4 regions of the Sphingobacterium sp. Lzh-3 genome follow, and region 4 is predicted to be linked to each of the others. Evidence: riboswitches for the same ligand, from Rfam matches in the RefSeq annotation. Region 4 holds a riboswitch; each other region holds the start of a gene.

Region 1 (4,221 bases), 370 kb from region 4:
CACCATCCCCAAGACGGGTAGGTATCTTGTACCGCGACTTTATAGGCTGTCGTTGCATAACCGTTCTCTTTCAACGCATTCAATAATGCTTTGGCACCCAATACGCCTACATCCAAATGAAAGTTAGTCTCTTCCACTTTCTTATTCAGGTTGGCTGCAACACGAGCTTTCATCTCGTCTGGTACAACACCCCAATAAAGTGGTACACTCAGTTCGGTCTGCGTTCCATTGCTATAAACACCCTTGGAAGCATCTAAAAATTTAGCGTTGATGGCCGTCTTAATTTTTCTGCTCAGCAGTTCATATTTTTGTTGATCTGCTGTGTAACCAAACAATTTGGCAGCAGCAGCCAAGATGCTCGCATCTACATAAAAATAAACAGATGAGGTCAACTCCAGATTGGACTGTGACTTCACCGGTACCCAGTCTCCACGCCCAAACGTTGTCAACCCAGATGGGCTGATTCCGTCTACATAATCGACATAGCGTTTGATATTTAGGTAGCATACTTCTAATGCATGTGGATCTCCATAAAACTGATAGATCTGCCACGGAATGATGGCAATGGTGCTTGTCCAATCCAAACCATTTGCGGTACCATAGCCCCATCCCCCAGTTGGAATAATATCGGGTAAGACACCATTCTCCTGTTGTTCATCACGATGATCCGCCATCCATTTTTCATAAACTGTTATCCCATCAAAATTGTATAAAGCTGTTTCAATCGCAAGGTGCCCATCCCCTGTCCAGCCGTTCTTTTCCCGTTGCGGACAGTCTGTAGGATAGCCCATCAAATTGGACAAGTAGGCATTGTTAGTCGCTTTCCATAGTTTGTTAACCAAGGCTGATGATGTCTTGAGCTGTCCAATAACAGGCACATCACTATGCATAAAATAGGCGGTCAAAGCCGAACTATCCAATGCAATGGCGGCACTGCTGCTAACTTCGACATAACGAAACCCTTTGTAACCGAACTTGGCCATAAACTCATCATCGCGGCCACTTAAGGTCAATATATCGGTCTGAAAGGGCTCCTTTTCCTTATCGCCCCGATAATATACATCAATATTGGACTGATCAAGATGCCCATCGGCCTGCAATCGCTCACCATGCTTGATACGCAGAATAGTACCCGCAGCTCCTTTCACTTTAACTTTTGTAATCCCCGCCATATTCTGGCCCATATCGAACACATAGGTACGTTGGTCTATCTTTGTCACTGATTTTGGCTTATAGGACTTCACGAGCCGAATCGGAACCAGCTGTTGGGACACGATATGTGCTGATGGCGCATTTCTATACTGAACAACCTGCCAAGCCGAATCATCGTATTTTGGTTTATCCCAGTTGGGTATTTCCAGTCTTGCATCGTAATGCTCACCAGTGTAAATATTATTATAGGTGATTGGCCCCGAAGCAGTCTTCCACTGCTTATCCGAAACAATGGTTTCCGTCGTTCCATCTGTATAAACGATTTTCAGTTCTAAACAGAAGGTTGGCCGGGCCCGCCATGGTGCTTTATCAAAGTTCCAAACAGCCAATGGTTGGTGATTATACCAGCCGTTCCCCAAAACAACGCCAATGGCGTTCTCTCCTTTTTGAAGCTGTTGGGTTACGTCCGTCACGACGTACAACGTACGTCGGTCAAATCGGGTGTACATGGGATCCAGACGATGGTCGCCAACGCGCTGGCCATTAATGGAAAGTTCATATAATCCTGCTGCGGCAATATACGCGCGGGCAGATTTTATCTGCTTATTTGCCTTAAATTCGGTTCTAAAATAAGGCGTTTCCCGCGCATGAATATCCTTATTGTCGCTGATCCACTTTCCTTTCCAAAGGTTTTGTCCCATCATGCCCGTTTCAAAAGACGCTACTGCCGAACGTGTTGATACACCATCCTTATCCCATACTTTAACCGTCCAGAAGTACTTGGTCTGTGGCTTTAACTGTGCGCCGTTATAGGGCACTAACATAGCCGAGCTGAACTGTTTGCCACTATCCCAGTTATCTTTGGTCTCTCGCAGCAGTGCCAGCGAATCTTGCCCTAAAAAGATCTGATAAGCCTGTTGTACCGCACCTTTACGTTGATCATCAAGTCGCCAGCTAAGTCTTGGGTGGATTGCATCGATACCCAATGGATTGACCAAATGTTCGCATGTCAGCTGCACGGCGCTGCAGTTGTTTTTAGGTTGGGCATAAGTGTTGCTAGCGATACACAACAGTGCTGTCAATAAAATCTTACGCATTGAAAGATACTATTCTTGGTGGTTATTAAATTGTTTTAGCTGATTCAAAAAACTAATATATCAATTATTTCCCACATATTGACCTGCACTGTCCTGTGCAATAAACCCAAGTCTGCAAAATAAAATTCTTGCAACTTTCATAAAAATAACCTTATCTTAGTCGCAACTTTAGGGGTGTCTGCTCGTGCAGGCTGAGATTTTACCCTTAGAACCTGATCCGGATCATACTGGCGTAGGGAAAAGTGAGCTGTCTACAAGGTGCATTGCTGTGCCTTTGTGTAGCCATTCCTAAAGTTTTACCAAAAAAATTAAGGAATGGAACTTACAATAAACCATCAGATTCGATTTTTCGACCCCACACTTACTTCATTGGAAGGCTTGTTGCTTTTGGAATTATCCGGCCAAACTCAGGGCGTGGCTGTAGCTATTAACAACAAAGTCATACCCAAAAAGGACTGGGCTACGACACCACTAAAACCGCACGATCAGATTATTTTAATCACCGCGTCCCAGGGCGGATAGCTATTCCCCAAAAATCAATCGAACCGAGTAATTCACCCCAATAAGAAAAAAATGACAGCTGAAAAAATTACGCAATCGCCCTTTCCAAATGCAAAGAAAATTTTTGTATCCGGAAAACTATTTCCTATTCAAGTCGCTATGCGTCAAATCTCCTTGAGTCCAACCAAATTAACGAATGGAGAAGTAGAAATTAATCCCCCGGTAACAGTCTATGATACTTCTGGACCATATACCGATGACACCGTCCATATCGATATCCGAAAAGGCCTCCCGCGCCTTCGCGAACAGTGGATATTAGATCGTCAGGATGTCATACAGCTGCCTGGCACCAGCTCTGAATATGGACAAAAACGCCTTTCTGATCCAACGTTGGATGAACTCCGATTCGCGTATAGCCATAAACCGAAAGTAGCCTCTCCCGGTAGTAATGTTACTCAATTACATTATGCAAAGCAAGGCATCATTACCCCAGAAATGGAGTACGTTGCTATCCGTGAAAACCAACGTATCGAGCAGCTCACGACCAGTACCCCCGGAATGGATCATCAGCATAAAGGACAGAATTTTGGTGCCAGAACACATGATAAAGCAATTACACCAAAATTTGTCCGTGAGGAAATCGCTGCCGGAAGAGCAATCATCCCCAATAATATCAATCACCCTGAAAGTGAACCCATGATTATCGGGCGCAACTTTCTTGTTAAAATTAATGCCAATATTGGCAATAGTGCTGTAAGCTCAAGTATAGAGGAAGAAGTTGAGAAAGCAGTATGGGCCTGTCGTTGGGGAGCCGATACCATCATGGACCTATCCACTGGCAAAAATATTCACGAAACCCGCGAATGGATTATCCGTAACTCGCCCGTTCCAATCGGTACAGTACCGATCTATCAGGCGCTCGAAAAAGTGAAGGGGGTGGCCGAGGACCTTACCTGGGAAATATTCAAAGATACCTTGATTGAACAGGCCGAACAGGGTGTTTCTTACTTTACCATACACGCTGGTGTACTGCTTCGTTATATCCATCTCACCGCGTCTCGAGTAACGGGAATTGTCTCCAGAGGAGGGTCTATCATGGCCAAATGGTGTCTTTTCCACCACAAAGAGAACTTTCTCTATACCCATTTTGAGGAGATCTGTGAGATTATGAAGCGATATGATGTTGCTTTTTCACTTGGCGATGGTCTCCGTCCAGGAGCCATTGCAGATGCAAACGATGCTGCTCAATTTGCGGAGCTAGAAACACTGGGCGAGCTCACCAAGATCGCCTGGAAACACGATGTTCAGGTGATGATCGAAGGTCCGGGCCATGTTCCTATGCAATTGATCAAAGAGAATATGGACAAGCAATTGGCTTGTTGTGACGAAGCACCATTTTATACCTTGGGACCCTTAACAACTGATATTGCTCCAGGTTATGACCACATCACATCAGCCATTGGAGCTGCGA
Region 2 (4,221 bases), 2.6 Mb from region 4:
CCATGACTATAGTGTTGTTATTAAAGTCATGAACGGTTCAATAAGAGCAAAAGTACAGAAGTTTGGGGAATTAAATACTACGCTAAACGTTTTACCTTAACATCTTCATTGAGGCGCATGTGTTCCATCCCTTCCAACAACACAATCCCAGGTTTTTTACCCACTTCGAGTGACCCAAATTCATCCTCAATGTTCAACGCGATAGCACCATTGATTGTGGCCCATTGAATGGTCTGCAAGAAGTCGAGATCCTCAAAGTGCGCATGCAACACTTTTAGCTCCTCCAAAATGGACAATGTATCGTTTGAAGCTAAACTGTCTGTTCCGATGACTAAACGCTGTCCGGCATTCATAAAATTCTGAACCTTTGGTAATGTTCCCTCAATATAAAGGTTGGCCTTTGGACAGAGACACCACATCACATCACGGTCCATACGTTCTACAAAATCCAAATCTTTAAGAGAGGTATAGGTGTTATGAACCAACAATAATTTATTTGGATAAGGCAAATAAGGAAGATAAGACTGAATCGAATTTCTTGCCTGCGCCTTAATCGCATCAGCATTTTTCCCTATACTTTTATAAAAGTCCAAGAACTCACCCATTTTATAACGGAACAGTTTATTCTCCTCTTCACTTTCTTGATTGTGAATACTGATAATATTTGTTTCCGAAACCATCTTCTTGAACTTTTTGAAAAGTACCTTCGAACACGAGTATGGGGCATGTGGCGTAATCGATACATGGCCATTCCTAAACTCCTGGGTCAATGATTTAGCCTCCTTTAATTTAAAGTCCGCTTCATCAGGTTCAATTCCAAGCACCTCCACAAACGTGTGATACAGGATCTGAGAATCTTCCTTTAATTTTGATGAATTATCAGTGTTGGCGTGATCTCCGACTGCGACAATACCATTTTCGTACATCTCTCTATCGGCTTTAGCCATCGCATCGTCGATTTTCTTCATCGATGCCGATCGCGTAGTCATCACCTTACTCAGAAAGCTTGGAAGTCCTGTCCCTTTAGGAACAATACCTTTCATATGCGACAATTCAATGTGGCAATGTGAATTGATAAAACCTGGAATTATCACTCCTTCATATTTCTCAACCTTAACTTTATCTGCAGGTGTAAATGAAGTTGGGTCATAGATACCTTGAATTACTCCCTCCTCATCTACCGAAACAATACCGTCTTTTATCGGCATTGAAGTAATCGGTAGAATATAATTAGCGCTTAAATATTTTAACATTTTATCTCCTCACTATCAATTTAGTAACTAAAATTTTTTGACCTGTATAAATACATACCTCTAGTAGAAAAATTCATGCCAAGGTACCTAAAAAGAACAATATATACCAAAAACAACAATTTCCATAAATTTTTAACCAAAAGGAAATAATATCATAAATCCGCACTTTTCCATTTGTCATAAATTACTTCTTTATACTTCATTTCAATTTTAAATTTATATATTCGCAACGTCGAATAGGGGTGCCTTGTTTTGTCAGGAACACAAATAAAGGCTGAGATTATACCCAACAGATTAAATTCTGTGCACCTGATCCAGATAATGCTGGCGTAGGGAGAGGTTAGTTAAATAGTGCGGTCATAGTAACCCCTTGCTATGATTTGTTTAACTCAAACAAAATACATTACCATGATCAAATTTTTGATTTGTAGCTCCTTAGCTACTATTTCAAGCCAAATTGCCATTGCGCAACAAAATCTGACAATTAGAACTATAGACAAGAGCAATCAAAATCCCTTACAGAATGTCTCGGTGTCCATAGATGGACAGGCACCCATCACTGGCCAATCGGACAAAAATGGACTGATTAAACTATATCGTATCAATGCAGGTAAGCACCAGATCCAGGTATCATCACTTGGCTATAAGACATGGAGTCGAAATGTGGATGTTAAAGACAATTTGGAGCTTACGGTAGCATTAGAACCAAGTACTATTCAAATGGAAGAGGTGCTTGTTCAATCTACCCGTGCCAAAAGAAATGCTCCTACAACCTTTAAAAACATCTCCAAAGAAGAAATAACGCGTAACAACCTCGGCCAGGATATCCCATTCCTTTTAAATCAGACTCCATCCGTGCAGGTCAATTCCGATGCCGGTGCAGGCATTGGTTATACCGGAATGACAATCAGGGGATCGGATAATCAACGAATCAACGTAACATTAAATGGAATCCCTTTAAATGATGCGGAGAGTATGGGTTCATTTTTTGTAAACCTTCCCGACTTTGCCTCTTCTACCGAGAGCATCCAAGTTCAGCGCGGTATTGGGACTTCGACGAATGGTGCCGGATCATTTGGAGCCTCATTAAATATTCAGTCCAATACGTTAGTCGAAACCCCTTACGCAGAACTCAACAATTCATTTGGCTCTTACAATACCTGGAAAAATACAGTCAAGGTAGGTACCGGACTAATCAACGACAAATTTGCCTTCAATGCTAGATTATCCCGTATCAGCAGCGACGGTTATATCGAGAGAGGTAGTTCAGACTTACAGTCTTTCTATGTGGACGGAGGCTATTATGGCAAAAAACATATTTTAAAAGGGATTGTATTCTGGGGAAAAGAAAAGACATATCAAGCCTGGAATGGCGTTCCTGAACCATTGATTACTGGCGATCGATCGCGCATGGATGACTATGCAGATAATGCACTCGAAATCTCGGGCGCAGAGAAGGATCGTTTCATGAACGCAGGCCGGAATTATAATCTATATACGTATCAGAATCAAACAGATAATTATACGCAGAAACATCATCAACTTCATTATACCAATATCCTGAACGACAAATTGACACTCAATACAGCCCTACACTATACAAGAGGTTATGGTTACTATGAAGAAATGAGACCGGGAGATAAACTAAGTAAATACGGTCTGCCTAACGTCATCATTGGTAAAGATACCATACAAAAAACAGATCTCGTCCGTAGGAGATGGCTTGATAATTATTTTTATGGCATGACCTATGCCCTAAATTACAGACCGAATGATCAGCTTGAAATTACTTGGGGTGGAGCTTATAATCAATACAAAGGAAAACATTATGGCCAGGTGATTTGGGCACAATATGCATCAACCGGTTTTCTCGACGACAAATATTACTTCGGGAAATCACAAAAAAATGATTTCAGTAATTTCTTAAAGGTCGATTACAAACTAGACAAGTGGATATTAATGGCCGATATTCAATATCGGAATGTAGATTACCACATGTATGGTGATGACGATAAGGTAAAAAATTATAATTATCATCCTAAGTTTAATTTCTTGAATCCTAAAGCTGGGGCAACATATTTGCTAAATGACCATTCAAATGTATACGCTTCTTATGCCTTTGCACAAAAAGAACCTGTTCGCAAGGATTTTATAGAGAAAAATAGCGCCTTACCAGACCCTAGCCCAGAGAAAATGCAGGACATCGAATTTGGCTATCGCTTTACAAATGAAAAATTCAACATCGGATTGAATGGATATGGTATGTTTTACAAAGATCAATTGATCCCAACAGGCGAAATCAGTGATACGGGCTCTCCAATTCGACAAAATGTCAAAGATAGCTATAGAATGGGGCTTGAATTCGATGGATCATGGAACATCAGCAAACAGTTCAACTGGAAAGCAACAGCTAGTTTCAGCCAAAATAAAATTAAAGATTTTGAAGAGGTTATAGGTAATACAAGGATATTTTATTCAAAAACAGACATTGCTTTATCTCCGGGAACGATTTTGTCAAGTAATTTTTCTTATAGTCCGATAACATCACTTACATTCTCTCTTCTATCCAAATTTGTAGGAAGACAATATCTAGATAATTCATCTGCGAAAGAGAGGAGCATTTCCTCTTATTTTGTCAACAATCTGTTAGCAAACTATAGCTTTACAGCTTTAGGTATCAAAAACATCAGTGCAACTTTACAGGTCAACAACATACTCAACGAGAAGTACGAAGCCAATGGCTACACCTTTGGCTGGATGGAAGGTGATACCCGAAAATATTATAATTTCTATTTCCCTCAGGCACCAACAAATTTCCTATTGGGCTTGAATTTCAAATTTTAGAAACAATTTATTTAAATAAAAAAACGTCTCTTTTTTCCTGAGGAAGCAAGAGACGTTTTTCATTTAATATGGCGGATAAATTGCACATTACATCGTGTTTAACAATCGGAATTTTTACCTTTGG
Region 3 (4,221 bases), 1.8 Mb from region 4:
CCTTTACGGTTTTTCATCATAATTTTCGAAGCGGCTTTTGTAACGTTAAAGACGGATTTTAAGTTGACATTTAATACATCATCCCAATTCTCCTCGGTCATGCGCATTAACAAGCCGTCTTTTGTGATACCGGCATTATTTACAACGATATCTAATCCTCCAAAATCGGCAACGATCGCGTTGATTAATTGTTCTGCTTCTTCGAATTTTGAAGCGTCAGAGCGATAACCAATCACTTTGGTACCGAAAGCCTGAAGCTCCTGTTCCAGCGCCTGTCCTTTTTCGACAGAAGAAAGATATGTAAAAGCGACGTTAGCACCATGTTGTGCAAACACTTCTGCAATTTTCCTTCCGATTCCTTTTGATGCTCCTGTTACTAAAGCAATTTTTCCTTCAAGTATTTTCATCTGTATAAGTTATTTGTTCTTCAATTATTCACACTTAGGCATTTATGTCCATTTTCAACGCCCTGTCTTTCTCTCACAGCCTGTCTGTTACTGGAATTCAATACGAAACATGAACTCGTTTCCATTTGGTTTATCTTGGTTATGCCACAGTGCTTGTGTTTTTTCGATACCATCGTATCAGCGAATAAATGATCTTGTTTTTTAGCTATTGTATACACTATTGCCTTTCGATGTTCTGCAAAAATGTTAAAACTATATTATAACACAAAATCTTTCGATAAATAACGGTTTAAAATAGGAAAACATTGTGTGCTGACCTTGTGTTTATCTTGGAGTGGGGGAGTGTTTTCCGGAAACAATTTTAGAATTTTACGGTAAGCGATCACTCACTTAGGATTATTTTAATAAATCAATGGTATTTTTGAATAAGTGGTTCTAAAAAGTACAGTTTTTTGACAAAAGACTTGGACGTTTACCAAAAACTATATTAAATTTGCATCAATCACAAAAACATGAGCAAAAAATCAAATAAAGAAGTTGACGTTGTTCTGATCGGCGCCGGTATTATGAGTGCTACTTTGGGTACTCTAATCAATGAATTAAGCCCAGACGTTAATATTGAAATTCTTGAGCGTTTGGATGTTGTGGCTGCTGAAAGTTCTGACGCTTGGAATAATGCTGGCACGGGTCACTCTGCCTTATGCGAGTTAAATTATACCCCCGAACAGAAAGATGGTTCTGTAAAGATTGATAAAGCAGTTAAAATTGCTGAGCAATTTGAAGTGTCTAAGCAATTTTGGTCCTACCTCGTTGATAAAGGCATTATTGCCCAACCTGAAAATTTTATCCGTAGTATTCCACACATGAGTGCGGTTTTTGGTGAAAAAGATGCTAAATTCCTAAAGACAAGATGGGAAACATTGACGACCCAAAACTTGTTCAAAGGGATGGAGTATACCGAAGATACGGCATTGTTGAAATCGTGGATTCCATTGATGATGGAAGGACGCGAGGCCGATGAAAAAATTGCTGCGACAAAAATGGATCTGGGTACCGATGTTAATTTTGGGTCGTTGACACGTGATTTGATCGCTAACCTTGAAAATAAAGAAAATATTTCGATCTCCTTAAACCATGAAGTAATCGACATCGAACGTGAAGACGATGGCCGTTGGGAAGTGGAGGTCAAAGATTTAAAGACAGGAACAAAGAGAGAAATCAAAGCAAAGTTTGTATTTATTGGGGCCGGTGGCCACTCGTTGTTGTTGTTGGAAAAATCTGGAATACCAGAAGCGAAAGGCTATGGCGGATTTCCTGTAGGGGGCCAATGGCTACGTTGTGTAAATGAAGAGATCATAAATACACATCATGCGAAAGTGTATGGAAAAGCTTCTGTTGGTGCTCCTCCAATGTCTGTACCGCACTTAGATACACGTTATATTGATGGCAAACAAGCGTTATTGTTTGGACCATATGCAGGTTTCTCGACTAAATTCTTAAAACAGGGGTCTTACTTCGATCTACCTGCTTCCATCAAATTGTCCAATATCCGCCCGATGTTATCCGCCGGACTTGACAACTTACCTTTGACGAAGTATCTTATTACTGAAGTCATGAAGTCACCAAAAGATAAACTAGAGTCTTTAAAACAATTTATGCCTACAGCTAAATTGGAGGATTGGGTTATCGAGAAAGCAGGACAACGTGTTCAGGTCATCAAGAAAGATGAAAAGAAAGGTGGAATTTTGGAATTTGGTACAGAGGTTGTTTCTAGTGCAGATGGTTCTATTGCTGCGCTATTAGGAGCTTCTCCTGGTGCTTCGACGTCAGTTGCTATCATGATCAGCCTGTTGAAGAAATGTTTCCCTGAACGTGCGAAGTCAGATGAATACCGTAAAAAACTACGTGAAATGATTCCTTCACATGGGAAATCATTGAACGATGATGCGCAACTATGTAAAGAAACGCGTACGCGGACGCACAAAGCGTTGAAATTGATTGATATAGAATAATCAATTCGACAGAAAATATACTTATGGGGTGCTTGGAATGACCATGGTCATTCTCGGCTGAGATTATACCCAATAAAAGCGATTGTAACTCCTTATACAATCGCTTTTATATACCTGATCCAGGTAATGCTGGCGTAGGGATTTAATTTCAATAAAAACGTCCGTTTTTCTCCCATAGGTTTATTATGAATTACACGAAATAATAAACAAGGCGATGACTTCTGAAACAATTTTCGAAGCTTTTATAAAACAGATCCAACAGGCCACCATCGCGGAATGGTTAGGGGTATCCTTTGGTATTTTACAGGTTTGGTTTTCCCGTCAAAATAAATCGATCAATTACATTTTTGGGATTATTGGTATCTTAATTTCAGTATACGTACTCTTCCATGCGAAACTATATGCAGAAATATTGCTACATCTCTATTATTTGGTCATGAGCATCTATGGCTGGATCTATTGGAAATATAGTAGTGATGTTGCTGCTCCCATAACGCATTGTGAGCCGAAAGAATGGTGGATAGTAGGGGGAATCTGCGCTCTCGCTTTTCTGTTGTTTTATTTCGGATTGGTACATTTAACGGATTCGGATGTACCGCTTTGGGACTCTGCAGTTTCCTGTACCGCTTGGGCAGGGATGTGGTTATTGGCAAAACGGAAGATAGAAAATTGGATATTGTTGAATATTAGTAATCTGATGGCAATTCCTTTATTGATCCATAAAGGGTTATTTCTTTATTCGGGTTTGACTTTGTTTTTATTTGTAATGGCATTTAGCGGATATTTTAATTGGAGGAGAATAATAAGTGAAGAAAGATATGCAACTCTGTAGCGAGGATATCGCCGCACTGAAGGATAATCAGGTTAAAGGAATAAAGCAGAAAACATTGTCGGATGAACAACTCGAGCTCATTTATCGCAAAAAGTGGTTTAAGATCTGGGTTCCACCTGCATTGGGTGGATTGGGATTAAGTCTACCTGAAGGGTTCAATTTATTGGCTGACCTGGCTTATTGGGATGGGGGATTAGCCTGGACAGTAACGTTATGCTCGGGAGCAAATCTCTTTGTCGGTTTTATTGATCCGGTTTTAGGAGATCAGATTTTCAAAACGGATCGGGTTTGTTTTGGCGGCAGTGGGCAGGCATCAGGTACAGCTACACGTGAAGGGGAACATTATCGGCTCCGCGGTTTTTGGAAATATGCTACCGGAGCTCCTCATTTAACCCATTTTACCTTAAATGCTGCAATTCAGGAGGCAGGAAAACCCGTTTTGGACGAAAAAGGTGAACCACTGATAAAATCATTTTTTGTGGATCGTGACCATGTACTGGTGCATTACGACTGGGATACATTTGGATTGGAGGCTACGGCTTCGCATTCCTTTTCGCTGGAAGACATACTCGTTGATGGTAGGCAGTCTTTTGAGATTGATGCGGCAAAAAGTACACGTAGCGAGCTGTTGTATCAATATCCCTTTATGCCTTTTGCGGAATTAACCTTATTGGCCAACTTTACGGGAATGTATAAGCGCTTTCTGGATTTAATCGAAAAACTATTTGTGTTAAAAAGCAATCAATCCAAATGGGAGAAGACTGAAAGTAAAGAAGCGTTTAGGGTACTCGATGACTTTCAGCAAGATTATGTTAATCGGAGGGAGGCAGTAATGAATTTGGCCGCTCTTTCTTGGGTAAATCTTCATGATGGCAATGATAATGCAGCGATTTATGAACAGATAGGGGTGCAAAGTCGAGATTTTGTGGAATCTATCTTGACAAATACAATAAGGCTCTATCCGCATACC
Region 4 (4,221 bases):
ATATTGTGTACCATCCCTATTTTGATTGCGCCGGGATAGATATCATCAAAAATCGCATCCAATTGATCCTTGACGGCTGCAGTAGGGATTTCATAAATATTTCTTACACCTTGTGTATTCTGTACTGGCAGGGCGGTTAATACATTCATGGCATAACAACCTAATGCAGATATCGTTTTGGTGTCTGCCTGTATGCCTGCTCCACCACTACCATCGAACCCCGCAATGCTGAGTACGGTAGGGACGCGGTATTTTTTATCTTTTGTCATTTTAATAGTTCTTTTAGTTGTGCACTGGCCTGTCTGGGGTCTTGGCTTCGGCAGATGGCCGAAACGACTGCAATGGAGTCTGCACCTGCTTTCCAAGCCTGTTCAGCGGTTTGCAAATTCATGCTGCCGATTGCAATCAATGGTTTTTCCGTCCTAGTCCTAAGTTGCTTTAAACCCGAAATTCCCCATTCGGTTATCGTATCCACTTTTGTTCTCGTTGAAAAAATGGGGCTTACACCAAGGTGGTCGACAGCGCACATTTGTTGACTTTCTAGCTGTTGAACAGCTTCTATGGACCAGCCTATGGTTAATTTATCACCATATTTTTCGCGAATAGCGAGCGGCTGCACATCATTTTGCCCCACATGTATTCCCCATGCCCCGATCTGGTCCGCGATTGCTACGGCATCATTGATCACGAGCGGAATACCGTAATGATCGGTCAGTTTTTTCAAACGGATGGCTTTATCCAAAAATGTGGCCAGATCGTCAGCTTTTTCGCGCAATTGTATAAGATCGACGCCACCAATAATGGCCTCTTCAGCGACATTTAGCCAATTTTGAGGATAACAGTCGCGCTCAGAAATAACTAAATATAAAGGGTAGGGAAACAGCGGATTAATGCGCATAGCGTTTGATCTTGAGCGTTGATTTTAGACGTTCTGCATTGAGCTGATAGAGTTCATCATAGAGATTTAACTGCAGGCTACCTGGGCCAGCTGCGGTTTGGGCAGCGCGTTCTCCCGCTAAGCTCAAAATGGATACACCGGCAACTGCTGCTTCAAAATAGTGGTCTGTAACACCTAAAAATGCCCCGATGAGTGCAGTAGCGCTACAGCCAAGTCCGGTAACTTGCGTCATTAAAGGGTGACCATTATAGACTTCAGCCCGGTATTCTTCCGAAAGGATATAGTCTACTTCTCCAGAAATACAGATAATGGAGCCGGTTTGCTCTTGCAATAATTGGCCAAATCGGAGGGCATCTTTACTCGCTGTCGTGCTGTCGACTCCTTTTGTGTTCGGTTGGTTGAAATTGTACAGCGTCATGATTTCTGATGCATTTCCACGAATAACCGTTGGTTTGAGATCCAGTAGATTGGATAATAAATCATTGCGGAATGCTGATATCCCCGCACCAACAGGATCAAGTACCCATGGCCGTCCAATGGTATTGGCATGTTCGGTAGCAACCAGCATAGCTTCGGCAGTAGCTTCACTCAAGGTGCCGATATTAATGACAAGAGCTTGTGCAATATCGACAACCTCGCGTACTTCTAATGGACTGTGTACCATCACAGGGGACGCTCCTAGGGCTAAAAGTGCGTTGGCAGTATTGTTCATCACGACTAGGTTTGTGATGTTGTGTACGAGGGGTTTTTCGACCCTCAGCTGCTCTAATAAATTGATAATTGAATCTTCCATTCCTTTTACATATGCTAAGATGTACTGTATGGCCTTGGCGGGAAGAAGAGCGATAGCCTGTGCAGTAAAGGAGTATGCTGTACAGTGGATTTTTGCTTTTCCCTACGCCGGTATAAACCGAATCAGGTTCAAAGGGACTATCTCAATTCTATACAGAATACCCCCAAAGCCAGACCAAACTTAAACAAAAAAGTGGACTTTTCATATCCGTCATTTTTCGATCACTTAGCTTGTTGAATTAATCGACCGTATTTTGATCGGCACTAATTTCAATATATTCAACAGGGGTATAGGTAACCCGGGCAAAATTTTTGGTCAAAAGTTCGGTTTCCAAAATCTTTCCACCCTGAAATTTTAAAAACTTCTCGCGCCAAATCTCATTTTTACGAAAGAACTGATTGTCAATTTTAAGAAATTGATGTTCTTTTTCAAAGACATGATAGGCAAAGTCAAGTTCTTGATCAATTCTTAATTCGCCCTCTAAACATTTGTCTGTAAACCAGAGGTTTATTTGAAAGGTGTAAGGCGTGTTGTTGGTGAATTGATAATCGCGATAATTATAAAAGATGGTAGCTCCACTACCGAATGGCAACACACGACCATCGTCCGGAAATGGATCAAAAGAGTGGTGATAACGTTCGTTGACGGTGAGTGGACTATGGATAACAAGCCAATGGATGAGGTTGGATATTTGACAGATTCCACCGCCAATACCCGCTCTTGCTTCACCAAAGGATAACTCCATGCCGGGCAGATATCCTTTTTTTACAGTGGGTAGTCCAACGAGTTTACAAAATGAAAAGGTTTCCTTCGGTCTGATCAGCATGCCATTAATCTGTGTTGCTGCTATTTTCAGGTTGGTAACTTTGTTAATCTGCAATTGCATATTATTTTCGCCCAGTTTTTTTAATAAAACAGACTGATGCTTTTTAATTCGAAAGGGAAGTTTTTCAGCTGATTTAGCTGTGCTGTATTTTTTGTTGTCAATTAGCCAGATGACTTTTCTTTGTACTCTTCTTACCCATACCGCAAAAAAGTAGAGTATGGGATGGCGTTGACTGATCAGTTTTCTTTTTCTCAATTTGACGTTTTTGTATCGCTATCAAAATTAGTGCAGAAATGTGTTTTTTGCCGTATTTTGTCGCATATTTTTTATCAAAGTCAAGAATCTTATTTCCGGAGTTTAGCGCAGTTTTTCAGTTTGTTTAGTTGGTTTTCCTTACTTGTATGTACTTTGCCGTTAACTGTCCCTCCTTGTTATATATCAAGTTTTCGTAGGTACAGTTTCCGCGGTCTTTTACAATTGATTTTTGTTGTAATACACCCTCATAATAAAACTCATCAATCGTTTCGTTGGCTCGGTAGGATCGCTTGATTTCAGCTGTCAGGCGGTCTGATTGATCGAAGGTCTGACGTAGCGAATAGTCACTTGTTTCCGGACTATCATACTGATAGCGGACGCGACTTTCTCTTCGATCATTTCGGGCCGAAATCTCTTCAGTAATTCGATTCTTTTGATCATAACTGTAAATGGTCCAGTCTTTCCGTTGATAGACAAAATGAATGGATTCACTTTTTATAACCTGGAGTTTACTGTTCAAGTGATAAATCATCGCCGATTCAAATGTAGGATCGTAGGAAATAATGGCATTTGGGAGATACCTGTAAATTGTACTGCTGCTCCATTTACTGTTTTGAAGGTACTGTATGGAGTCGATAAGCTCTACTTGATTATAGAACCTTTTGTTGTAATAATTATTTCCCCCGGAAAGATTGTTCGATGTGATCTCTTTGCCTTCTTCATATACAGTCGTCATCATTGCACCGGATTGCACCTCATTTTCGTCCGAAAACTGCTGCATTACATAAGTACCGTCACATATCTTCTTACGCTGACTGTAATAAAGAGGAAGAGCGGGATTTGCGATAATAGCCGCTGCATATTGCCCGGATGGAATAAATTGAACTTGTGCGATTGAATCAAAGAAATGTGAGGCATTATATTGTGCCGAAGCTTTCGTTGATGCAATTTGTGTGCTGGTGTTTACTATCGGTTTGGCTGCTGCCAGATAGGTATTGCTATCGTATATGATCTTGGGTTTTGCTAATCCATCAAACAAGATCATGGCATGACGTTGCTTCAATGACGATACGTCGATAGTCCATTGGTGATGTTTAACGATGAATGTAAGTTTTTTTGCATCGGTTTTTGTGACCAATAACTTTGTTGTGCTAAAAGGCACTAGTTTGAAAATTTCAGCAGCATTTTTTTCGTGTAGACGCATGATAAAATCAGTTGATTTATCGGACTCATTGGTTACAAAAAGAACTGCATGCGTTGGGCTAGCTATGGTTAGCGATTTTACTGTTTGCGATGCTGCGCTGGGACTATATAACAGCAATATCAACAACTGAATGATAATCGGATAAATGTGCAGTTTCGCGTTATAATTCATTTGGGTCGATATTGCTGTTGTTGATTTTGCTATTTATTTAATACTTCTTTCAAAAATAATAAGGTGTGCTCCCA

The links. Region 4 has a riboswitch for thiamine pyrophosphate ahead of thiM (hydroxyethylthiazole kinase). Riboswitches for the same ligand answer to the same signal wherever they lie in the genome.
Region 1: another riboswitch for thiamine pyrophosphate. It lies ahead of thiS (sulfur carrier protein ThiS); the one in region 4 lies ahead of thiM (hydroxyethylthiazole kinase).
Region 2: another riboswitch for thiamine pyrophosphate. It lies ahead of ACLCDV_RS02120 (TonB-dependent receptor); the one in region 4 lies ahead of thiM (hydroxyethylthiazole kinase).
Region 3: another riboswitch for thiamine pyrophosphate. It lies ahead of pnuC (nicotinamide riboside transporter PnuC); the one in region 4 lies ahead of thiM (hydroxyethylthiazole kinase).

Annotation. Positions count from the first base shown of each region.
Region 1 covers NZ_CP177226.1:3,727,444-3,731,664, forward strand. Annotated here, with positions in the region: gene ACLCDV_RS15765 (family 78 glycoside hydrolase catalytic domain) at 1-2,249, opposite strand, end outside; TPP riboswitch at 2,410-2,505, shown strand; gene thiS (sulfur carrier protein ThiS) at 2,565-2,771, shown strand; gene thiC (phosphomethylpyrimidine synthase ThiC) at 2,823-4,221, shown strand, end outside.
Region 2 covers NZ_CP177226.1:542,079-546,299, reverse strand. Annotated here, with positions in the region: gene ACLCDV_RS02125 (amidohydrolase family protein) at 78-1,253, opposite strand; TPP riboswitch at 1,482-1,607, shown strand; gene ACLCDV_RS02120 (TonB-dependent receptor) at 1,662-4,097, shown strand.
Region 3 covers NZ_CP177226.1:2,326,938-2,331,158, forward strand. Annotated here, with positions in the region: gene fabG (3-oxoacyl-[acyl-carrier-protein] reductase) at 1-407, opposite strand, end outside; gene ACLCDV_RS09500 (malate:quinone oxidoreductase) at 920-2,419, shown strand; TPP riboswitch at 2,434-2,578, shown strand; gene pnuC (nicotinamide riboside transporter PnuC) at 2,634-3,251, shown strand; gene ACLCDV_RS09510 (acyl-CoA dehydrogenase) at 3,238-4,221, shown strand, end outside.
Region 4 covers NZ_CP177226.1:4,097,816-4,102,036, reverse strand. Annotated here, with positions in the region: gene thiD (bifunctional hydroxymethylpyrimidine kinase/phosphomethylpyrimidine kinase) at 1-269, opposite strand, end outside; gene thiE (thiamine phosphate synthase) at 266-898, opposite strand; gene thiM (hydroxyethylthiazole kinase) at 888-1,691, opposite strand; TPP riboswitch at 1,774-1,866, opposite strand; gene ACLCDV_RS17455 (VanW family protein) at 1,930-2,772, opposite strand; gene ACLCDV_RS17450 (hypothetical protein) at 2,897-4,147, opposite strand; gene ACLCDV_RS17445 (dienelactone hydrolase family protein) at 4,177-4,221, opposite strand, start outside.